DNA from 3 places in the Agarivorans sp. 1_MG-2023 genome. Region 1 is predicted to be linked to each of the others. Evidence: predicted binding sites of a transcription regulator. Region 1 holds the regulator's gene; each other region holds the start of a gene.
The links. Region 1 encodes LexA, which represses DNA repair genes until DNA is damaged. Its sites were predicted from a motif close to TACTGTATNNNNATACAGTA; they were not measured.
Positions count from the first base shown of each region.

Region 1 (8,312 bases):
TATAACGGTGTTAAGTAGTGGCAAGCCGTACCAACCCATTGCCTCGGTGGTAGTACCGCCGGGGGTTTGAATCAGTGGCCAAATGGCTTCAAATTCGGGCCATAACACAGCCCCGGTCATTTCATTATTGCCTGCGCCACCTAACCATGGCACCGCGATCATTCGGGCGTAAAATAGTGCACCAAAAAATGCACCAAAGAACATAATTTCCGAGAAAATAAACCAGCTCATGCCTTGACGAAATGAACGGTCCATTTGGGCGCTGTATAAACCATTCATACTTTCTTGAATAACATTACCAAACCAACCAAATAGCATGGTAATAATCACCACAAAACCACAGGTTAATACCCATAGGCCGTAGCTTTGCTCGCTACCCATTTGTTGAACGCTAAAACCCGCGCCCATAGCGATGAGGAATAAACCTACCGCGCCAACAATTGGCCAAATACTTTGGGCAGGTACGTAATACTTATCATAAGGCTGCGTCATTGCTCACCTCTCCATCAGCACGTGTTTGTGCAGTTTCAGATTCATTTAGCTCAGCACCCTCTACCGCAAATAAGGTGTAAGCTAAGGTTAATGTGTTTATATCTTCAGGTAATTCGGGGGCGACATAAAAAAACAAAGGCATGTCTTGTTGTTCACCCGGAGCGAGGGTTTGTTGTTCAAAACAAAAACAACTCACTTTTTTAAGATGATTGGCCGCGAGACCAGGGCTTACCGAAGGCACTGCTTGCACTGTTCCTCGGCGAGCGGTGAAGTTACTGGCGCTAAAATCGACTTGTAAGGTTTCACCTGGATGAACTTTCACCCGGTTGACCTTGGGGCCAAATTTCCAGTTAAGTCCCTGCGGTACATAACTTATAAACTCCACCGTAACAATACGCTGCTCGTCGGTAGCCATACTTACTTCGCTAGCTGTTTTGGCGGTTTTTCCGTTAATGCCGGTGACTTTGCAGAATACGTCGTACAAAGGCACTAAGGCATAACCAAAGCCAAACATAGCCACCACTACCAACAGCAGTCGCACAACTAAGCGGCGATGGCCAAGCATCTTATTTAATCTCCGGTGGAGTAGTGAAGCTGTGATAAGGCGCTGGCGAAGGCAGGTTATCCCACTCTAAGCCTTCGGCACCTTCCCACGGTTTAGCTGGGGCAGGCTCTCCACTGCGAATACACTTAATCACCAAGTACAAGAAAATGAACTGCGATAAACCAAAGGCAAAACCACCAATACTCACTATTGCGTTTACATCAGCAAATTGCAGAGCGTAGTCAGGGATCCTGCGAGGCATTCCTCCCAATCCTAAAAAGTGCATAGGGAAAAACAGCACATTTACCGATACCAGCGAGCACCAGAAGTGCAATCTACCTAAGCCTTCGTCATACATTCTGCCCGACCATTTGGGTAGCCAATAATAAGCCGCCGCCATAATAGAGAAGATGGCTCCTGTCACCAATACATAGTGGAAGTGCGCCACCACAAAGTAGGTATCGTGGTACTGAAAATCTACCGGAGTAATAGCCAGCATCAAACCTGAGAAACCACCAATGGTGAACAGTACGATAAAGGCAATCGCAAATAACATGGGGGTTTCAAAGGTTAAAGAGCCTTTCCACATAGTGGCGACCCAGTTAAATACCTTCACCCCTGTGGGAACCGAGATCAACATGGTACAGAACATGAAAAATAGTTCTGCTTCCACCGGCATTCCAGTGGTAAACATATGGTGCGCCCACACCACAAAGCTTAGTCCTGCGATAGACGCAGTGGCGTAAACCATCGAAGAATAACCAAACAACGGCTTGCGAGAGAACGCGGGAACAATTGCCGAGATAATGCCAAAGGAGGGCAGAATCATAATGTAAACTTCAGGATGGCCGAAGAACCAGAAAATATGCTGGAACAACACTGGGTCTCCCCCTCCCGCGGCGTCAAAGAAGGAGGTTCCAAAGTATTTATCGGTTAACACCATTGTCACCGCCCCCGCCAATACTGGCATCACCGCAATCAGCAAAAAGGCAGTAATAAACCAAGTCCATACAAACAACGGCAGCTTCATGTAGGTCATACCTGGGGCGCGTAAGTTCATAATGGTAACAATCACGTTAATCGCTCCCATGATCGAACTTATCCCCATAATGTGTATCGCAAACACAAATAGGGCGGTACTGTCTGGGCTGTATTTAGTTGATAACGGAGCGTAAAAAGTCCAACCAAAGTTGGGGCCGCCGCCTTCCATAAACAGCGATGCCAACAAAATGCTGAAAGCAAAGGGTAAAATCCAAAAGCTCCAGTTATTCATGCGTGGCAATGCCATATCTGGCGCGCCAATCATCATTGGAACTAACCAGTTAGCTAAGCCCGTAAAGGCTGGCATCACCGCACCAAATACCATGATAAGGCCATGCACCGTAGTCATTTGATTAAAGAAATTAGGCTCAACCAGTTGCAAGCCTGGTTGGAACAGCTCGGCGCGAATAATCATCGCCATGGCTCCACCAACAATAAACATGGCAAAGCTGAACCATAAGTACATTGAACCAATGTCTTTATGGTTAGTGGTTAGTACCCAACGCATTAATCCGCGAGGGGCATGGTGGTGTTCTTCATGGTCTGAGTGAACGTCACTAATCGTGCTCATTGTCTGTCTCCCTACTGCGCTGCGTTTTGAACGGCCACAACATCCTTGGCCTGCACTAAGTCACCCGTATCATTACCCCAAGCATTTCGCTCATAAGTAATCACCGCAGCTAGCTCTTTCAAACCAAGCTGTTTACCAAAGGCTTGCATGGCTGTGCCAGGCTCGCCATTTACCACTACTTCAATATGTTTAGTCACATCACCTAACGCGATTGGACTGTCTTTTAAAGCGGGGAACACGCCAGGTAAACCTAGGCCGTTAACTTGGTGACAAGCAGCACAGCTTTTCTCATACACTTTTTCGCCTAATGACATCAGCTCATCTTGCTGCATAGTCATGGCCACCAGTTCAAGCTCTTGGGCTTGCTTGGCTAAATAAGCAGCTTCTTTCTCTGCCAACCAAGCATCATATTCGGCTTGAGGTTTGGCGATAACAACAATGGGCATAAAGCCATGGTCTTTTCCACATAGCTCAGCACATTGGCCGCGGTAAATGCCGGGTTTATCAATGATGGTCCATGCTTCATTAATAAAGCCCGGGTTAGCATCTTTTTTAACTGCAAAGTCAGGCACCCACCAAGAGTGAATAACGTCTTCTGAAGTCATGAGGAAGCGGACTTTTTTCCCGATTGGCAGTACTAAGGGGTAGTCGACTTCAAGCAAATAGTTTTTGCGCTTCTCCAGTTTGCCGTTTACTTCATCCCAATCAGACGCCATTACACTGTAAAACTCTAAATCTTGATCAAAGTACTTGTAGTGCCACTTCCACTGGGAACCCGTCACTTGAATAGTAATGTCGGCATCGGAAGGATCTTCCATTGCCAGTAAGGTTTTAGTGGCTGGAATCGCCATGCCTATCAAAATGATAAAGGGAATGATGGTCCAAATTATTTCCACTTTAGTGCTTTCGTGGAATTGAGCAGGAACCGCTCCTTTGGATTTACGGTGATGGTAAATCGACCAAAACATAGCGCCAAATACCAAGACACCAATGGCACAACAAATATAAAAAATTGTCATGTGCAAGCCATAAACTTGCTCACTGATGGCAGTAACACCAGGACGTAAATTGAAAGACATCTCTTGCGCAAACAAATGCGGCGAAAAAAATGTCAGCACTAATAGCTGAATCCATCGGCCCACAGCGCTCTCCTTTGCAGTAGCCAACGACAACAACTTTCCATGCTAGGAAAGTAGCTGCGAATAAAGGGAAAATCCCCACCCCAAAAGCATAGGCTATTACAGCTAAATACAACCTACTGTTTATAAATTAACCTCTAAGTTAAAGAAATGTAAATACATTGTTGAGATTTTTATGGATAAAGACAAAAGATGTGATGTTAACGACAAAAGCCCAAATCAGAGTGATTTGGGCTTCAAAATGGGGGAACTTATTGTTGAATAAGGCTTACATCCAATCGGCAGTGCGAATAATACCTACCGCTAAACCTTCTATTTCGATGTTCTGATATTCAAGATCAACTTCAATGGTTGATAACTCTTCATTCTCGGGATGTAAGTACACCATCTTACCGTCACGCTCAAAACGTTTAACCGTAACATCTTCATCTAAACGAGCCACAACCACCTGTCCATTGTGTACCTGAGTAGTTTTATGCACGGCTAATAGATCTCCATCCATAATGCCGATATCTTTCATGCTCATGCCCTGTACTCGCAGTAAATAATCGGCATGCGGATTAAATAAGTTAGCATCTACGGCATAATGAGATTCAACGTGCTCCTGCGCCAAAATAGGCTCACCCGCAGCAACTTGACCGATTAACGGCAAGCCTGGCTCAGGCTCTACAGTGGCTTCATTTGCACTAGCCGGCAAGTACGCTTCGCTAATACGGATCCCTCGCGACGCACCAGGAATCATTTCAATCGCACCTTTTTTAGCTAAAGCTCTAAGGTGTTCTTCTGCTGCATTAGCCGAGCGGAATCCTAGCTCTTTAGCAATTTCGGCACGCGTTGGAGGCATACCAGTATCGTTAATATGGCGGCGAATAAGTTCAAACACTTCTGTTTGGCGGGGCGTTAAGGGCTTCATAGTCTACCTGTAAGTTTATACAGCACACTGTTAGTATATACAGCATACATTTTGACGCAAGGTTTTATATTAATTCTGATTTTGTTACTGTTGATTCAAAGTGATAGGAGGCAATAATGACCATTGAGATAGTCGAAATATCAGCCCAATATGACCAAGATCTACAGCGAATAATAAAACAGGTTGGCCAAGAATATGGCGCGGTAGGTGAAGGCTTTGGCCCCTCTGATGCTGAAGTCGATAACATGAGTCAGCACTATACACAGCAAAATCGAAGTAGATATGTGGTCGCTTTGTTAGATGGCATGGTCGTTGGCGGCTGCGGCATTGCGCCTTTTACCGATAGTAAAGATACCAGTGAGTTAAAAAAACTATTTTTGCTGGAAGAAGGTAGAGGCCAAGGTCTAGGTAAACAGCTCTCGTTAGCCTGTTTAGCATTTGCCTTAGAGCAGGGATTTACTCGCTGTTACCTAGACACGCTTAGCAATATGTCGGCAGCGATTAAACTCTACGAAAGCCTCGGTTTTGAGCACTTATCTGCACCTTTACAAGGTACAGCCCATAATGGCTGCGATGTTTGGATGCTAAAGCAACTTTAAGCGCAAAATAGTACTGCAATAAAAAACAGTATTATCGACTAAAACCAATCGAACTTAGGGTTCGCCTTTCTCGCTTACGCCAAGCTAGCATTCCCAGCATCCCCGCAAATAAAAATACCGAAGCTGGCTCACTCACTCTTGTCGCCTCTGCAACAATCAGTACAGGGTTAATGTCTATCCAGAAATAATCGTTATCATTTTGAACGAGAGGGCTACGGAAGATGCGCTCAACTTCTGGCTCGGTAATTAATGTGCGATTGTTGAGACTTGGATTCATTAGGTAAGCGCCAGACAAATGCGGTAGGCCTAAATTGTGGCCTAACTCGTGAGCAAGCAACTCTCCGCCTAAACTGCCGGCGGCGTAACTAGATTCAACCACAAAATCGTTTCCAAAATACTCCCCACAACCCACTATCCCTCGATTGATTTGCGAGCCGCAGGCGCTAATTGTGTCGATAAAATAAAAATTGACCACATTAGAGGGGCCAACATGCTGACTAAAAAGTTGGCTCACCTCCGCGCGGGTAGTGATATCCAATAGCTCGGGAAAGACCAATTCGGTGGCGGTACCAATGCGGATATCAATGATGTTTTGGCCAAAAGTCGCTTGAGAATAAATGCTATCAAGAGCGGCTTCTTGAGTAGTAATAAAAGCAGCATGAACAAAGGGAGTGGTAAGTAGTGAAATGCCAAAAATAGCCGCACGTGTAAACAATTTCATGATGGGTTCCTTAGCCGGGTAAGCCTAATCTAAACCATGAGTGACCAATTTTAACGATAGCAGCCAATTCTAATTAGGCAAAGATTCACAGCAAAACTAGCTTACTTTGAGTAAGTTTTCTCGCTTGGAGCAGCAGTATATTCCAAGCCACTGTTTACGCAGATTTTGCATCAAATCAAAGCCAAATTTTGATAAGTCTGCTACTCTATGCCCTGTATTCATTCACCACTATAAGCTCTTTGAGATGTTACATTTACCCTCTCCAATATTGGCCATATTGCGCTCTATCATTGGCTTTTTTACTCGCGGCAAGTTTGTCCCTCAAAACCCGATTGCTGAGTTCGATCTAGATCTAAGCCAACCGATCATTTACGTCATTCCTAGTAACTCATTAGCTGACGTGCTTACTTTACAACTTGCCTGTAAACAGCTTGGCCTGCCCGATCCCTTCGAGCCAGTGATGTTTGCCGGTGAAGCCCACCAAGGGGTAGCCTTTTTAGTGGATGGTAAAGGTGAAACCCTAGAAGCGACCATCGACCAATTTACCGCGGCTCTCAGTATTCACCGCAGCGATGAAAGCCATAACGCACAATTAGTGCCTGTTAAATTGTTTTGGGATCGCTACCCTGGCAGAGAGAGTGTTAACGACTTAATGGGCGGCAAGCCTGAACGCCCAGCTGGCATTCTGAAGAAAACTTGGCAAGTGATTTTTAAAGGACGCGAAAACCTAATACGCTTCAGTCGTCCGGTATCACTGAAGGATATGGCACAGCGCCAAGGTTCTGATAAGCGTATTGGCCATAAGTTAGCGCGCGTAGCGCGAATCCACTTTAGCCGTATGCAAATGATCGCTACCGGGCCTAAGCTGCCAAACCGTCGTCATATGTTTGAGCAACTGCTCGCCTCAACCATTATTCGTGAAGCGATAGCTGAAGAAGCCAAAGCCAAAAAAATTAGCCATTCTGAAGCGCGCCAAGCAGCCTTAAAATACCTAGAGGAAATTGCTGCCGACTTTTCGTATCGTAACCTTCGCATTGGTGAGTCGGTGTTAAGTTGGGTGTGGAATAAAATCTACTCAGGCATAGAAGTTAACCACGCAGAAAAGGTGCGTCAGCTAGCTCAAGAGGGCCACGAAATTGTATTCGCCCCCTGCCACCGCAGCCATATGGATTACCTACTGTTGTCTTATGTGCTCTATCATCAGGGCATGGTACCACCGCACATTGCAGCAGGTGTAAACCTTAACTTTTGGCCAGCGGGACCGTTTTTTCGCCGTGCCGGTGCATTTTTTATTCGCCGCAGTTTTAAGGGCAACAAACTCTACTCAACCGTTTTTCGCGAATACCTCGGCCAATTGTTTAGTCGCGGTTATTCAGTTGAATACTTTACCGAAGGTGGGCGTAGCCGCACCGGTCGCCTGCTTCCACCCAAAACCGGCATGTTAGCCATGACGGTACAAGCAATGCTGCGAGGACTAGAGCGACCCGTCACTATTGTGCCCATTTACTTTGGTTACGAACACGTAATGGAAGTAGGCACTTACTACAAAGAGTTAAAGGGCAAATCCAAAGACAAAGAATCACTATTTTCTCTGTTTGGCATGCTGCGTAAACTGCGTAATTTTGGCCATGGCTACGTAAACTTTGGCGAGCCTATCAACGTAAACCAAAGCTTAAACAAACTCGCACCCGAGTGGCGAGAGCATCCAGAAGATGGATTAAAGCCCACTTGGTTGGTGCCTGCGGTTAATGATATTTCTAACCAATTGATGGAAAACATCAACAGTGCCGCCGCAGTGAATGGCTTGTGCTTAAGTGCCATTATTTTGCTCGCTGCAGAAAATCGTGCACTGCCGCGCAAGCAGTTGGTTAAGCAAATAACCTTATGTACCTCATTGATTAAAAACGTGCCTTACAGTGACCACGTTACCCTTCCAGAGCTGGACGCAGAGGCCTTACTAGACCAAACCATCAGCTTAGATAAGTTTGAAATAAGAAGTGATTATTTAGGCGAAATAATCGGCCTTGATGAGAAACAGCAAGTGCTGCTTAACTTTTACCGCAATAACATTATTCACTTAATGATTATTCCGGCATTTATTGCTACTGCTTTACTCCAGCATCGCAGCCTTTGTCGTAACCAGTTGGTTAGCTTACTTGAACAGCTATACCCGCTATTAAAAGGCGAGCTGTTCTTGCGCTATCAAGTGAATGATATGAGCGATCTCGCCGAGCAGTACTTACAAGAGTTTGTAGCATTAAAACTGATTAGCGAAAACGGCGACTGTTTTAT
Region 1 is NZ_JAUOSJ010000016.1:39,396-47,707, forward strand. It holds gene Q4592_RS19250 (cytochrome c oxidase subunit 3) at 1-492, opposite strand, end outside; gene Q4592_RS19255 (cytochrome c oxidase assembly protein) at 476-1,057, opposite strand; gene ctaD (cytochrome c oxidase subunit I) at 1,059-2,648, opposite strand; gene coxB (cytochrome c oxidase subunit II) at 2,660-3,727, opposite strand; gene lexA (transcriptional repressor LexA) at 4,056-4,700, opposite strand; gene Q4592_RS19275 (GNAT family N-acetyltransferase) at 4,817-5,299, shown strand; gene Q4592_RS19280 (hypothetical protein) at 5,331-6,020, opposite strand; gene plsB (glycerol-3-phosphate 1-O-acyltransferase PlsB) at 6,265-8,312, shown strand, end outside.

Region 2 (8,312 bases), on a different contig from region 1:
CTTTATTTGTTGAAGCAGGGGTAAATAACCAATACGACGATATTGCCACCCGCAAAGGTTTCAACCTTTCCACAGGGGTAAATTATCAACCCCTAAAAAGCCTCTCAATTCAAAGTAAGCTGGTGCAGGTTCACCAACCTAAATACGACAATACCGAGCATAGTCTAGAGCTGTCGAGTACTTACCACTTACTTAAAAATATTGATGTTAAAGCTGTTTATCAAGTAGAAGCACAGCAAGATAAACAAACTCAGCAACAGTTACAGTTTGGTTTAGGCTACCGCTTCTAAGCAAAACCTTCAGGTAGCTCTAAGGCCTGTTCACTCACTAGCACACCATTCTCATCAGCATAAACGAACATACCGGGCTTTATCTCTTGGCCAGCCAACTCAATACTACAGTTAAGCTCACCTAAGCCTTTTCGTTCGGTTTTCATTGGGCATGCTGCTAAAGCTCTAACCCCCAAGTCCATGGTATTAATGGCGCTTACATCACGGATAGCTCCATTGATTACCACACCAGCCCAACCTTGCACATAGGCAGAGTCAGCAATTAAATCGCCCATTAAAGCACGCTCTACACTTCCACCTCCGTCTACCACCAGCACCTTACCCTCACCCGGAGTGGCTAATAACTCTTTAACTCGGCTATTATCTTGCCAACATTTTACAGTGACCACTTGCCCCCAAAATAACGGCTTAGCACCATAGAGAGTAAATATCGGATCTAATAGTTTTACCTGCTCAGGGTAAAGGTCACAAAGCTCGGGAAGAAGGTCTTGCATGGCGGTCATCCTTTATCATCAAGTTATACAATATACCAATGGTCGGCTTAGGCCTAAGTTGAAATAGCTTGCTTAATACACAGCCATTCGCGCAGATAACAGTGGTCGTTTATCCAACTAAAAATCTTTTGCCTGAAAAGCTTTGCAATATGTTGCACATCAATTAACGAGCGATCAACAACTGCACTAAAATCGTAATGATTTAGATCACGCCAGCCTGCCGTAAGCCAGCAGTGAGTAAACTGAAGCAACTGTAAACATGAAACTAAATAACAGTCTTACTTTCGACTGAATAATCGGATTCTCGTAACACTAAAAGGATTACTCACGGTAATTATCGCAAGCCATTGATATTTAAAGTTAGCAATGACCCAAAAGATAGTGTTTTCATATAAAGTAAACATGTAGTTTATTTTCAGTATTGTCTTTTAAAAATCGTTAAAATGGTCAATTCCGATTGATTTGAATCAAAAGCACAGCAGAAAACGTAAGCTTTTTTCAGTCTCAAGTTGTTATATCACTGTTAAGCCCATAGAATATGTTTATTGCTTGTAACGAACAATGCATATAGAAGGTCTCATACGCCGATTTAACACGCGTTTCAGGCAAACTATTTGTCTATTTTTTTGCCATTCAACGAGTTTTAACACAAACTCAACATGGATTGAATTAAGTAGCGATTGCTTTGCACCTTTTATTTGAGCTACTTGTTCGCAAGCCCACTTATTCTAAACAGCATTGGGGAAGACCATGACACCGAATATTTTAATCGTCGAGGACGAATTGGTCACTCGTAACACGCTAAAAAGCACTTTTGAAGCCGAAGGCTACAACGTGTTTGAAGCTATCGACGGCAATGAAATGAATAGCGTGCTTGAAGCGCACTCTGTTCACTTAATTATCATGGATATTAACCTTCCTGGTAAAAACGGCTTGTTATTAGCACGCGAATTACGTGATCGTGAACAAATTGCCTTGATGTTCTTAACAGGCAGAGACAACGAAGTAGACAAGATTTTAGGCTTAGAAATTGGTGCAGATGACTACATTACTAAACCATTCAATCCTCGCGAGCTAACTATTCGAGCTCGCAACTTGTTAAACCGCACTGTAAATGGTCAAGCAGCCAATGAAGATAAAGGCTCTGTTGAAGAATATCGCTTCAACGGCTGGACCTTAGATATTAACAGTCGCTCTTTAGTAAGCCCTCATCAAGAAACCTACAAACTACCACGCAGCGAGTTTCGCGCAATGTTGCACTTTGTAGAAAACCCTGGGCAGATTCAAACCCGAGCTGACTTGCTTAAGAAGATGACCGGCCGTGAGCTTAAGCCACATGACCGTACTGTAGACGTTACCATTCGTCGCATTAGAAAACACTTCGAATCAATCCCTGAAACGCCAGAGATCATCGCGACTATTCACGGCGAAGGTTATCGTTTTTGTGGTGAAATTGAGTAAGCAATAAATGCTCAACAAAACCTCGCAGTTTCGCGAGGTTTTTTTATACTTGCTAGATGCTCAATAAATGAGCAGGCTGGCAAGGTTTTACAAAATTGAACAAATTACCAGCCACATTTACAGCCAATAAATCGACAATATTTTGATCGACATTCTGATTTGTAGTTATTTTTCTACATATCCTTTTGTGATCAATCTTGTATAATGTGCGCAGATTTTTTTACTAGCATCCTTAACGGAGAGTCACTTCAATGAAGAAAACCAAAATAGTTTGTACCATTGGTCCAAAAACTGAATCGGTAGAAATGCTAACTAAGTTAGTTGAATCAGGCATGAACGTAATGCGTCTTAACTTCTCTCACGGGGACTTTGCAGAGCACGGCACTCGCATCAACAACCTACGTGAAGTTATTAAGAACACGGGCAAATCTGCTGCTGTTTTATTGGATACTAAAGGTCCAGAAATCCGCACGATTAAACTAGCTGGCGGCGATGACGTAAGCTTAGTTGCAGGTCAAGAGTTCACATTCACTACTGACCAAACAATTATCGGCGACTCAACTCGCGTAGCGGTAACTTACCCTGGTTTAGCGGCTGACTTGAAAGTAGGCAACATCATCTTAGTAGATGACGGCCTAATCGAAATGGAAGTTATTGCGGTTTCTGACGACGAAGTTAAGTGTACTGTTCTTAACAACGGTGACCTAGGCGAAAACAAAGGTGTTAACCTTCCTGGCGTAATCGTTCAACTACCTGCACTTTCAGCTAAAGATAAAGGCGACTTAATCTTTGGTTGTGAGCAAGGCGTAGATTTCATCGCTGCATCTTTCATTCGTAAGAAAGAAGACGTACTAGAAATTCGTCAACTTCTTAAAGAGAATGGTGGCGACGCTATCCAAATCATCTCTAAAATCGAAAACCAAGAAGGCGTAGATAACTTCGACGAAATTCTAGAAGTATCTGACGGCATCATGGTTGCTCGTGGTGACTTAGGTGTTGAAATCCCAGTTGAAGAAGTAATTTTCGCTCAGAAAATGATGATTGAGAAATGTAACCGTGCTCGTAAGCTGGTTATCACTGCAACACAAATGCTTGACTCAATGATCAAAAACCCACGTCCAACTCGCGCTGAAGCGGGCGACGTTGCTAACGCAATCTTAGACGGTACTGATGCAGTAATGCTTTCTGGTGAGTCTGCTAAAGGTAAATACCCTGTAGAAGCGGTATCTATCATGGCAACTATTTGTGAGCGTACTGACGCAGTAATGCCTTCTAACCTAGATCCAGCACGTGATAGCGGTAAACTACGCATCACTGAAGCGGTATGTAAAGGTGCTGTTGAAGCGTCTGAGAAGCTAAGTGCTCCTCTTATCGTTGTGGCTACTGAAGGCGGTAAATCAGCTAAGTCTGTTCGTAAGTACTTCCCTAAAGCGAACATTTTAGCGATTACTACTAACACTAAAACATCTGCTCAACTTTGTTTGACTAAAGGTGTTTACCCACATGTTGTTGATAGCATTGAAAGCACTGACGCATTCTACGCTCTAGGTAAAGACCTAGCGATGGAATCAGGTCTTGCTAACAAAGGCGACATCATTGTGATGGTATCTGGTGCGCTAGTACCTTCTGGTACTACTAACACTTCTTCTGTACACGTACTGTAATTTTACGTTTACTGAATCGAAGTTAAAAAAGGCGCCTTAGGCGCCTTTTTTTATGCGGGTGATTTATTCGGTTTTAACTCGGTTAAATGTGCCATGTCATTCAAGATTGAATCAATTTGCTCCAAGGCTAAAGCACTCATATTTATCGCCCGTGGATAAAGGGGTTGATGGCGATCATCCTGCCAATGATTTACCCAATAATTAGTCGACAATAAAAACTCTCGTGCATATTCTTCATTTACCGCTAAACACCCACGTAAACATACATCTAAGTAGGTTTGTAAAATGGGGCTGTTTGCTTGTGGGTGCCAATACTCCTTTGCCACATAGGTATAGATCTTAACAACTTCACCAGGCAAATCGTCGAGCAAATCAAGTTGTTGAATATCAAGCAGTACACGGTCATAGTCTTGTTCTCGCTTATCTAACTCTGGCAAGAATGTCTCGTCAAACGGAATCAGTACCCCGTTTACGCTAGCATTACTATCTGGAGTAATGACTACGGCAGAACGGTCTTCGGCACTTTTCAAACCGCTCCAATAACGCTGATACCCGTGTAAGCGCGCCGCATAGGCGTGTTCTCCGGGAAAGGTGCACTGGCGGCAATCAGTATCAATTAAACTGCCATAACCAAAAATGTAAATCATCGCTCACTCCGATTAAAAAATAATATCGCTGACTTTATCGCGAACAAACTAAAACAAACCTAGCTGCGGGCTATTGCTAGAGACATGATAATGAAACTGTTGAGGCTTAGATTGAGACGCTTGACCAGCAAGCCAAGCTAATCCGCTTTCTAACTCAAACAATAAAGGCATACGGTGATGATATTGCGTTAATTGACTGCTCGCATTTTGAGTTAGCACTACCAGCCGAGCTTGCTCATGTTGGTGTTGGCGAATATATAAAGCGCCTAATAGCAGCAAGTGGCTATGGTCTAGACGAAATTCGAAACGCTCCTGATTGCGCCATTCATGCCAGGCTTTAACGGGAAGTAAACAACGCTGACTTAACCAAGCTTGGCTAAACATAGCTTTATCTGCAGCGGTTTCTGCCCGAGCGTTAATGATTAACTGACTCGTTTGAGGATGCTGAATTCCCCAGAGATAGTGCTCACAAGTTAGTTTTCCTTGAGTAAAAGTTATCGCAGGCAAAGACTCGCTGGGTCGATATTGCTTAGTTTCACCAAAATCTAAAAATAACGAATCTACGCCAATTACTTGTCGTATTTCGTATTCACCACCAATCATCACACTGCCGCACACGTTTTGCGATCCCTACCCTTATGTTCTGTCTGCTATCGCTAGCTAATAGTAAATACAAACAGTAACATAATCTGCAGTAAAGGCTTTCAATCTAAGAGTATTTAAGAGGTAGCATGGATACAACAACTCGCAAAATGCACGAGCGAAAACGCATTGCCTTAGTGGCTCATGATCATAAAAAGAGCGCGCTAATAAAATGGGCTAAGATCCACCAAGAAGCATTAGTACAACATCAGTTATTTGGCACTGGCACTACCGGCACCTTATTATCACAACAGGGCTTTGAGGTAGAAGCACTATTAAGTGGACCAATGGGCGGTGACCAACAACTGGGAGCGATGATCGCGGAAGGGAAAATAGATTTAATGATCTTTTTCTGGGATCCATTAGATGCGGTTCCTCACGACCCAGATGTAAAAGCCTTGCTACGCTTGGCTGCGGTATGGAACATTCCTATGGCAACAAACCAAGCAACGGCTGACTTTATCTTAGCCAGCCGTCATTTCAATCAGGAGTTTTCGGTAGATGTTCCTGACTATGCAGGTTACCTGAAACAACGCACAAAATAAGCAGCACGTTATGCGGCTGTTTGGCTCTCTGCTTCACCCGCTCGGATCCTAAATAACTTCCCAGAGTGAGTACGGTTAGCTTTGTAGTCAGGCTGTAAAAAGCGAGGGCGAATTGATTTTAAATGCTCAATCTGTTCCTCGTTTAATTTACCCACTGGCAAGCCCAAGGCTTTGTAACTTAATAATGGTCGTGCTGCCAGGTTAATCATCATGTCAACGTTACTACGCTGTTCTTGCACATGCTGCTGATTAATCGGTTTAAGTACCCCATTCTCCAACAAGTTAACCACTGCCGGTTCGTTGAGAGGCAAACTTAAAACACTGCGTCGAGCAATAATAAACTCACGTAGAATCGCTCGTTCAGAATGATCTAAACACGCAACCATTGACGACAAACGCTGTAGCTCTTTGCGATGTTGAACTGCCCCACTTAAGCTAGTCACTAACAACAGCAAGCCACGGCTAATAAAATAAGCTAAACCCACTACACAACTAAAGGTAAGCACTAAGCTAAGTTGGCTATTTATGCTGGCTTCGGGTAGCCATTGGTTTGGTATCATTAACAGCAAACCACTAGCGATTAGTAGCCACGCCATTAAAATGTCTAATACCCCCCAACGGGCAATTAAACGACTTAAAAATTCCATTGTTTCACTCTCCTGACAAAAAGCTGACTCTTCGCAGGTAGTGATAGCAAGGGCTATGCCAGATAACAAACTGGCCGCATTAAGCGGCCAGTTTTTAACAATAAAGCGAGCAGTATTTACGCTTCTTGATGCTCGGGAACCAATGCCAGCGCGGCTTGCATTACCTCTATGCCCGCGCCAGATTTATGCGCATTCTCACTAAGGTGACGACGCCAAGCTCTGGCACCTACGCAACCTTGAAACAAGCCAAGTATATGACGGCTAATGTGCTGCAAACGCCCACCCTGAGCTAGATGCTGCTCAATATAAGGAAACATTAACTCAGCGACCTGATGTCGACTTAATTGTGGAGAGTGATCGTCAAAGATCCGTTGATCCACCTCAGCTAACAAATAAGGATTTTGGTAAACCTCACGCCCTAACATTACCCCGTCAAGGTGGTCTAAGTGTTGTTCAGCTTGCTCTAAGCTATTGATACCGCCATTTACACTAATGGTGAGTTGAGGATAATCTTTTTTCACTTGATAAGCGCGAGAGTAATCAAGCGGCGGAATGTCACGATTCTGTTTAGGGCTTAAGCCAGATAACCACGCTTTACGCGCATGAATAATAAAGGTTTCGCATCCCGCTTGAGCAACCGGTTCAATAAAGTCTTTTAGAAACTGATAGCTATCTTGCTCATCAATCCCAATACGAGTTTTCACCGTTACTGGTATTTTTACCTGGTGTTGCATTTCGCTAACACACTCGGCCACTAAGTTTGGTTCAGCCATTAAACAAGCGCCAAAACGGCCGTTTTGAACACGGTCTGACGGGCAACCAACGTTAATGTTTACCTCGTCATAACCTAAGTCTTCAGCACGTTTAGCACACTCGGTAAGCTCTGTGGGATTGGAACCACCAAGTTGTAAGGCTATTGGGTGTTCTGGATCCGAAAACCCTAAGTAATCGCCCTTTCCATGCAAAATGGCACCGGTTGTCACCATTTCAGTATACAGCAAGGTATTCTTCGTCATTAATCGGTGGAAGTAACGGCAGTGGCGGTCGGTCCAATCAAGCATTGGAGCGACAGAAAAGCGATGTGCTTGGTAAGGTAAATCTTTAGTCATGAGCTCAACATTTAAACAAAGGTAAAATAATCAACGAACTACAGCAGCTAAAGCGCACCTTTTGCGAATGCAGCTCAAATCAGCCAGTGATTATACTATGAGTTGAGGATCATTAACTAATTTGCCACTGAGCTTTGACGGTTATTTAACGGAGCTAGAATCCTTATTCGTAAATTGAAAGCGATCAGCAAATACCCAGTTTGATAACCAACGATGTTTACCACTCACTTCGCCTTCAAAGGCTGTTACACCATTAATCGTGTATATCCCTTGTTTAGGCTGTATTCGATAGGCTATTTGCCATAACGGGTCACTATAGGCTTCATCACCTTTAGCCACCTGCCCTTCTACTTCGCTAAAAGAACCTACGAACTCATGTACATTACTGCCTTTTTGATCAATAAATGAGCCCGTTAGATCCTCATTAATAATCAGTGAAACGGTCCAGTTATTTGCCTGGTAATCGCTGGCATTTTGATAAACAAAAACGCGGCCATCACTTTGTTTACCTAACTTCAATTCACCATTAAATATAGTCACCAAGCCTTGATCGGTAACTGTTTTATCATAAACAAATGACCCCATCTCCCAGCGGTCGCCGTCGCGGTAAGGTTTGGTATAACGAATGGTTCGCACGTAGTCTGGTCCTTCAAAGTTAAGCACAAACATTTCACTATTTTGCTCGACTTCAGCAACGGCAAATGGCGTTAACAACATAGCTAAGCAAGCTTGGCTAATCACCGTGACACACTTTTTCATTTCACATCCTTGCGATTAAGATTTTTAAGAGTGGACCCAACAGCTCACTTTAAT
Region 2 is NZ_JAUOSJ010000008.1:76,235-84,546, forward strand. It holds gene Q4592_RS13080 (hypothetical protein) at 1-290, shown strand, start outside; gene Q4592_RS13085 (putative 4-hydroxy-4-methyl-2-oxoglutarate aldolase) at 287-784, opposite strand; gene arcA (two-component system response regulator ArcA) at 1,535-2,245, shown strand; gene pykF (pyruvate kinase PykF) at 2,497-3,909, shown strand; gene Q4592_RS13100 (gamma-glutamylcyclotransferase family protein) at 3,960-4,556, opposite strand; gene Q4592_RS13105 (SOS response-associated peptidase family protein) at 4,605-5,174, opposite strand; gene Q4592_RS13110 (methylglyoxal synthase) at 5,288-5,743, shown strand; gene Q4592_RS13115 (super-infection exclusion protein B) at 5,752-6,390, opposite strand; gene dusA (tRNA dihydrouridine(20/20a) synthase DusA) at 6,507-7,499, opposite strand; gene Q4592_RS13125 (hypothetical protein) at 7,641-8,258, opposite strand.
Region 2: a site for LexA is predicted at 5,219-5,238, ahead of Q4592_RS13105 (SOS response-associated peptidase family protein). Genes of this name have one in related genera too.

Region 3 (8,312 bases), on a different contig from region 1:
GCTAAATGGATCTTGCTGCTGTCTTGTTGCAATTTCCAGTGAGAGCAATGCCCTGCTCCTGGCAAATCGATACACAGCATGGCAATGCCGGCCGGTGCTAAGAATCGCTCAAAAAACGGATACAACTCGGTTTGAATGGTATCTAAGCCGCCGCTCACTAACACCACCGGTTTTACCGAATCGGTATCAGGTAAATGCAAATAACAAGGCACTTGTTTGCCTTCAATGGGCACATTAATAATTTTGCATTGATACTGGCTGTGCTCCATAGCAGACACAAAATTACTATGAGCAAGCGCATGTGCAGAAGTGGCTAAATCGTCCCCTTTAAAGTGCGGATAAGCCGCTACAGTGGCGCTGTAACTAGCTTGTAAAAACTCACTGTAGGCCTGCTGTTGTTCACCTTCTTCGGCGGCTTGTTTAGCCTTAACTTGATGCCCTACCGCACGCTGCATCCACTCATAATTCCAGTTACCTGGTTGGTAACCACCGATGGTGTCTAACAACTCGCTGGTACGTGGTTTGTCGCACATGGCGATACTGGCAAACAAACGCTCGGTTTCAATGGGGTCTAAGCCTAACCATGCCCAGTATTCTCGGCGTAACAAGCGATACCAGTTTCTGCCATCTTCTTGGCCTATAGCGGTTGATTGAGCCGCATTAGAGTTTGAAACAGTGGAGGTTTCTACCACATTAATACGTGGCTTAAACAATACTTCGGATAGATTTTCCTTCACAACAACTTACTCGCAGTCTTATTAATGAATAAAATATACCATAAAAAAAGGTCGCCACATTGTGACGACCTTGCTTGTTATGAGGTTTTAGTCAGCTTTAGAAAAATGCAAACTTAAGTACAAATACTACAGCCAGTACCCAAACGCTTAACGGTACTTCTTTATGGCGACCAGCTAACAGCTTAATCGCGGCGTAAGAGATAAAACCAATTGCGATACCGTCGGCAATAGAGAACGACAGCGGCATTAAAATAGCCACAATTGCAGCCGGAGCGGCTTCGGTTAAGTCGGTCCAGTCTACGTTAATAAGGCCCGATAGCATTAAAGTACATACGTAGAACAAGGCACCAGCGGTAGCGTAGGCAGGGATCATTCCAGCCAATGGCGAGAACAATAGCGCTAAGATAAATAGCACACCAACCACTACAGCGGTAAGGCCAGTGCGGCCACCCACTTCTACACCCGCGCCACTTTCAACGTAAGAAGTTGTGCTAGATGTACCCAGCATAGAGCCTGCAATAGTCGCGCTAGAGTCAGCTAACAGTGCTTTTCTAAGGTTTGGTAGATTGCCGTTTTCGTCCAGTAATTTACCGCGCTGAGCAACCGCAGTTAAGGTGCCTGCAGTGTCGAATAAATCAACAAACAAGAAAGCAAAAATAACACTGATCATGGTCACATCTAAAGCGCCCATAATATCTAGCTGCATAAAGGTAGGAGCAGGGTTAGGAGGCATAGAAACAATACCGCCATATTGGGTGTAACCCAATACAATCGACAATACCGTAATCGCCAAAATAGAAATAAGTACGCCACCTTTAACTTTGCGGTACTCAAGGCCAATAATCAGGAAGAAGCCTAATGCAGCTAGAATCATCTGATGTGGATTCTCGTGACCTAAGCTCACCAACGTAGCTGGGTTGTCTACCACAATGCCAGCATTTTTAAGGGCGATAAAACCAAGGAACAAACCAATACCGGCAGCAATACCTACACGTAATGTTTGCGGAATCGAGTTGATGATCCACTCACGAACTTTAAACAAGCTCAAGCAAATGAAAATAACACCCGATAAGAACACCGCACCTAAGGCCACTTGCCAGCTATGACCCATGCCAAGCACTACGCCATACGTGAAGAATGCGTTTAAGCCCATACCCGGCGCTTGAGCGATAGGATAGTTAGCATAAAGGCCCATAATGAAACAACCAACCGCTGCAGCTAAACAAGTCGCAACAAATACTGCGCCTTGATCCATCCCTGTGGCAGCTAGCATGCTAGGGTTTACAAAAATGATGTAGGCCATGGTCAAGAAGGTGGTTAAACCCGCAATGACTTCTGTGCGCACATCAGTGCCATGCGCTTTCAATTTAAATAGTTTCTCTAACATAGCAGTGTATGTTCCTTGGACAGACAGTGGTTTAGTTGGCCGTTGTTAGGCATTCCATTAAAGCTAACAGCGGAAATCGCGAGGCATTATATTCGTGGCCTAAGTAAGATGCTACCGGATGATGAAGCCAACCTGCGCTAGATCAGCAAAAAAACCTAAAATCACCAACTCACAGCGTTAATATCCGCTAGAACAGCACATTTATTTGGATTATCTGCCAGCGTTAGGACTTTCTTGATAGTGATTATCATGCTAACCATCAAGACGAATTCAATGCTCTACTGAATCAGAACTTGTTTATAAACAATTATTCCAGCTAAATAGCTTAATACAGGCTTATATTCATATAATTGAGCTGCTACAGTCTCATTCATTCTACAAATACAGATTTTAAGGTGACTTTGTGTCTACACTATCTTCGCTAAAACCACAGGCCTTGTGGCAGCATTTTGAAACCATGTGTTCTATTCCTCACCCTTCTAAGCATGAACAAGCCATGATCGATTGGGTGACAAGTTTAGCTAGCGAGCATCAGCTTGAACATTTTCAAGATGCTGTTGGCAATGTGATCATTAAAAAACCTGCTACCGCTGGCATGGAGAATCGCCAAGGTGTGATTCTACAAGCCCATTTAGATATGGTGCCGCAAGCGAACAACGATACCCAACACGACTTCACTAAAGATCCTATTCGCCCCTACATTGATGGCGACTGGGTTACCGCAGAAGGGACCACTTTAGGCGCTGACAACGGCATTGGCGGTTCGTCAATTTTAGCGGTACTTGCCAGCAACGACATTGAGCATGGCCCAATTGAAGCGCTATTTACCATTGATGAAGAAGCAGGCATGACCGGCGCCTTTGGCCTACAGGCGGGTGTATTAGAAGGCAAGCTGCTAATCAACACCGACTCTGAGCAAGAAGGCGAAGTGTACATGGGTTGTGCGGGTGGCGGCGATACCAGCATTAGCTTTGCTAGCGAATATCAAGCGACCAACACCCAACAACTAGCGATTGAGTTAAGTGTTAAAGGCTTAAAAGGTGGTCACTCTGGCTGTGATATCGATACCGGCCGAGCCAATGCTAATAAACTGCTAGTTCGTATTGTAGCTGCCATGCAACAGCAAGGTTTTGAACCTGTATTGTGCAATATTCAAGGCGGTAGTTTACGTAACGCTATTCCACGCGAAGCTAGCACTAAGCTGGTTTATAAAGCTGAACAACAGGCCGCTTTAGCGCAGTTTATTGCTAGCCAAATCGACGACATTGTCGGTGAATTTGGTGCGGTAGAAACTGACTTAGAGATCACCGCAGCCGCCATTGATACACCAAGCCAAAGCTTGACTGGCGAACTTTCTCAGCAAATTGTTGCCAGCTTAAATGCTTGTACCAACGGCGTTGTTAGCATGAGCCAAGCAGTTGAAGGCGTGGTAGAAACATCACTTAACCTTGGTGTAATTAGCCAAAGTGCAGACAGCATCGATATAAAAGTGTTGGTGCGCTCGCTAATTGACTCTAGCCGTTTACAAGTAGAAGCCAGCCTAGCCTCTTTGTTCAGCCTTACTTCAGCTACCGTTTCATTCTCTGGTGCTTATCCGGGTTGGAAGCCAGAAACTGACTCGGTAATGAAAACTCTCGTTCAAGATAGTTACCAAGAACTGTTTGGCAAGTGCCCGAATGTCATGGTGATTCACGCAGGACTAGAGTGTGGCTTATTTAAAAGTGCTTACCCTGAATGGGATATGGCGTCTTTTGGGCCAACCATCAAATTTCCACACAGCCCAGACGAAAAAGTAGAAATTGCCGCTGTAGTAAAGTACTGGCAATTATTGGTAGCCGTATTGAAAAACGTTCCCGTAAAAGCGTAAGCACTACTCACCAAGCTGGCGCCCTGCCAGCTTGGTATCTTAATCACTCGATACATTTTCAATTCAACCAGCCCCTCTTGTTTTCTTCTAAACTTTTTCTCTATTTTAATGATGTTTTAATCAAGCATTGATCAACTTGTGCTAGTATCCTGCGCCATTAAATATCGATATAAAACAATTAGAAGGATCTAGTAATGAGTGAAGACACCTTAGATAAAAAGCTAAGTTTGGATAAAATCAATAAGCTAAGCAATGGTTTCAAATTTAACGTTAAGTTTGTGGCTGGTTTAGTGATGATTGCGGGACTCATTTACACCTTAAGTAACTCATTCTTCTACGCTGAGCCAGGTTACATTTATCACGTAAGAACTGTAACCGGTAACGAAGCGGTAGTAACCGAGGTCGGCTACAAGTTTTACCCTTTTGGTCGATATAATTCGTGGAAAAGAGCCATGACAGTTCAGGCCTTATCGGGTTCATCTAGCAACTCAATTCGAGCCGAAAAAGATTCTGACAATTCTTCGGCTAGCTTGCCACCAATGAGCATCATGTTTTTGGATCAAGTTGATGCCCACGCAGAAGCGACGGTGCGGTTTTCAATCCCTTCAGATCATGAATCTTTTCTCCACCTAGCCCACGAGTTTAGATCACCAGAAAACTTGCTACGCACCGCTCTCATTCCTGCATTTAAAGAAACCTTGCAAGCCAACGCGTCTTTAATGGCCGCAGAGGAGTATTACGCAGGCGGACGCACCGAGTTCAACTCTGAATTTGAAAACCAAATGAACAGCGGTATTTTATTGGTTAAACGAGAAGAAATTATCATTCATTCTAAACAATCAACAGGCAGCGCTAATGCCGCTTTAGGTACCGACCAAGATGAATATGGCGATAATAGCAAAACCGTTTTTGTGGTAAATAAGGTGCTAGGAGAAGACGGACTACCTTTACGTAAATCACAACGGTTCACCGATTTTGGGGTAACCGTAGTATCTGCTCTCATCACCGATATGCGCCCTAATGCTAAATTTATCGAGCGTATGCAATTAAAACAAAAGGCATCAGCCGACCGAGCAATCGCCAGAGAGCAACGTGTTCAAGAAGAAGAGCAACGTTTATTAGCCATCGCTCGCGGTGAGCGTGAAGTTGCCGAACGTCAGGCAAAAGCGAAAGTAGAGCAAATACAAAAAACCACTGAAGCACAAACCGATAAGCAATTAGCGATAACCAACGCTGAAAAATTAAAAGCTCAAGCGAAAATTTCTAAAGAAACCGCTGAAATCAATTTAGAAAAAGCACGTATTGAAGCCGAAACCCAGCAAACACTGGCCGAAGCTGAAGCCTATCAAAAGCGAGTGATTTTAGAAGCCGATAACGCCTTGGCACAAAAACTGGAAGCGGAAGTGAAAATTCAAGCGCTTTGGGCTGATGCTTTTGCTAAACGTAATGTGCCCACCAACGTATTTGGTGCAGGAGGCAGTTCAAGCACACCATCAGGCAGCGATGCAGAAACTCGTGCCTTTATGCAAATGCTAACACTAGATGCCGCTAAGCGATTAAGTTACGACCGCGAGATAACTAAATAACTGAACTAAAACGGCAAAATCAGTTGTGGTGACTGGTTTTGCTGTTCTGGCGCTAGGCCAATATGTAAACCAATCAATCGTACGGCTTTGCCCTTACCTCTCGCTAGCGCTTCGTTAAACAGCTCCAATAAGGTTGTTTCATCAATTTGTTGGCATTGCTGCTCTTTGGTGGTTTGCTGAAAATCAGCGAATTTCACCTTTACGCCTAATTTATTCATTTTGGCTTGTTTAAGGTGCTTTTCACTACGGCGTTGTAACTCTGGCAGTAAAGCCATTAAACGTTCCACCAAAATACCTTGGTCGCCTTCGTCTTGCGCAAAGGTACGCTCCACCGCTACCGATTTACGTTGCCGGTCGTTACTGACCGCCCGCTCGTCCACGCCTTGGCAGCGCATCCATAACATCTCGCCAAACTTGCCAAAAATTTGTTTTAGTTTATCTCGCTCCGCACGACGAATATCTCCCCCCGTGTAAAGCCCTTGGTGATGCAGTTTTTCAATGCTCACTTTGCCTACACCAGAAATTTTTTCTAGGGCTAAGGTTTCAATAAATTCGCTCACCTGCTCCGGTTTAATCACAAATAAGCCATTGGGTTTGTTGAGGTCTGAGGCGATTTTGGCCAGAAACTTTACAGGAGCAACCCCCGCTGAGGCGGTTAAACCGGTTTTATCAAAGATATCTTGCCTAATTTGCTCGGCAATTAAGGTGGCTGAACCACGGCAGGCTTGGCTACTGGTTACGTCTAGGTAGGCTTCATCGAGAGATAATGGCTCAATTGCGTCAGCATAATCATGAAAAATTGCCTGCACTTGCTGGCTGGCATCTTGATAGGCGGCCATACGTGGTGGCACTAGCACTAAATCTGGGCAAAGTTGCATAGCTTTATGAGTTGGCATCGCCGAGCGAATACCATATTGGCGGGCAATGTAATTACAGGTAGTTAATACGCCTCGGCCGCTACGCATACCGCCAACCGCCAGTGGTACATTGGCTAATTCTGGCTGGTCACGCATTTCCACAGCCGCATAAAAACAATCCATGTCTACATGGATAATCTTACGCTGAATTGAAGCTGGAGTTGTCAATATGCTGCACTCATAACTGTATATACGAACAGTATAAAGCTGATGTGCGGAATTACCAAGTAACACTGAGCAGTTTTTAGCATGGTAACCAGCCAAATTCCTATGGCTTGAACGCAAGAGCTTGAGTAGTATTGAAAAACCAATTTGCTGAAGGAAGTAAAACTGTGAGTGATGCACGACTAAGCCAACTGAGTGTTTATCCCATTAAATCAACGGCCGGTATCCACCTTAATCATGCTTATGTTGAGGAACACGGTTTAGCTTTTGACCGCCGATTTGTTGTTTGCCAGCCAGACGGCATACAGATTACCGCGAGAACTCACCCTAAGTTGGCACAAATCCATAGCGCGCTAAATCGCGATGGTTTGCATTTGCGCGCACCTAATATGGCAGCGCTTGATATTAAATATAGCGAGTTCTCGGAGGATTACCGTGAGGTAATGATTTGGAAAGACAGCGTACAAGCGCAACATTGCCACGATTCTTACGATGCTTGGTTTAGTGAGTATTTAGGCGAACCTTGTCACTTGGTGTTTTTTGGTCAGCAATCTCAGCGCAAAGTAAAACAACGAGAGAGTCAGGTTTCTTTTGCCGACGGCTATCCATTACTGCTGATTTCTGAAGCGTCGCTTGAGGATCTCAATTTACGCTCTAGTGCTCGTCACAGCATGGAACAGTTTCGTCCTAATATTGTGGTAAAAAACACCGAGGCTTTTGCCGAAGATGGCTGGAAGCGCTTTAAAATTGGTGAAGTAGAATTTGAAGTACAAAACCCCTGTTCTCGCTGTGTATTTACAACCCTTGACCAAGCTAGTGGTCAATTTCATCCGAATAAAGAGCCGCTTGCTATCTTCGCTAAATATCGCCAAGGTGACGGCGGTAATGTGTATTTTGGGCAAAATGTTGTGGCTCTAAATAGTGGAAAAATCAGCTTATACGACAGCATTGAGGTACTAGAAACGCGCCAAGCAGAGGTGTATCCAGATACCTCTGAAAAACGCCAAGCGACCAGCACTCCCTCAGCTCAACAGTGGCAGCAAGGTGAGGCGGTTAAGCTAAGTTGCATTGCAGTTCAGCAAGATACCCACGATGTAAAAACCTTTGTCTTTGAGCCACCTAAACATATACAAGCTAATTACCTACCCGGCCAATACATGGGGCTTGAACTTGAGATCGACGGCAAGCCTGTTCATCGTAATTACACTTTATCAAGCTCGCCCAGTCGCCCTTATCGCTTAGCTATAACCGTAAAACGAGTAACCGACGGCCAAGCGTCTAACTGGCTGCACGATAACCTTAAACCGGGTATGCACTTAAACACTCACGCGCCAAGTGGCGACTTCCATCTAGGTAAAAGTAACAACCAAAAGCTGCTATTGCTGTCCGCTGGCAGTGGCATAACGCCTATGCTATCGATGCTTCGTTACTTAAGTGACATGAATATCGAAAAAGATATCGTGTTTTTACACAGCGCCCATAGCGAGCAGGACTTAATTGCCGAAGCGGAGTTAGCCCAGCTCAGCAATAACTTTAAACACTGCAATATTCGCTACACCCTTACTCAGAATGCCCCAGCCAATTGGCAAGGTTACCAAGGCCGCTTAAATCGCGGTATGTTAATGGACATTGCTGATTTAGATCAGCGAACAG
Region 3 is NZ_JAUOSJ010000017.1:37,141-45,452, reverse strand. It holds gene Q4592_RS19760 (alpha/beta hydrolase) at 1-737, opposite strand, end outside; gene Q4592_RS19755 (NCS2 family permease) at 835-2,124, opposite strand; gene Q4592_RS19750 (aminoacyl-histidine dipeptidase) at 2,528-3,991, shown strand; gene Q4592_RS19745 (SPFH domain-containing protein) at 4,186-5,577, shown strand; gene dinB (DNA polymerase IV) at 5,583-6,662, opposite strand; gene Q4592_RS19735 (hybrid-cluster NAD(P)-dependent oxidoreductase) at 6,827-8,312, shown strand, end outside.
Region 3: a site for LexA is predicted at 6,677-6,696, ahead of dinB (DNA polymerase IV). Genes of this name have one in related genera too.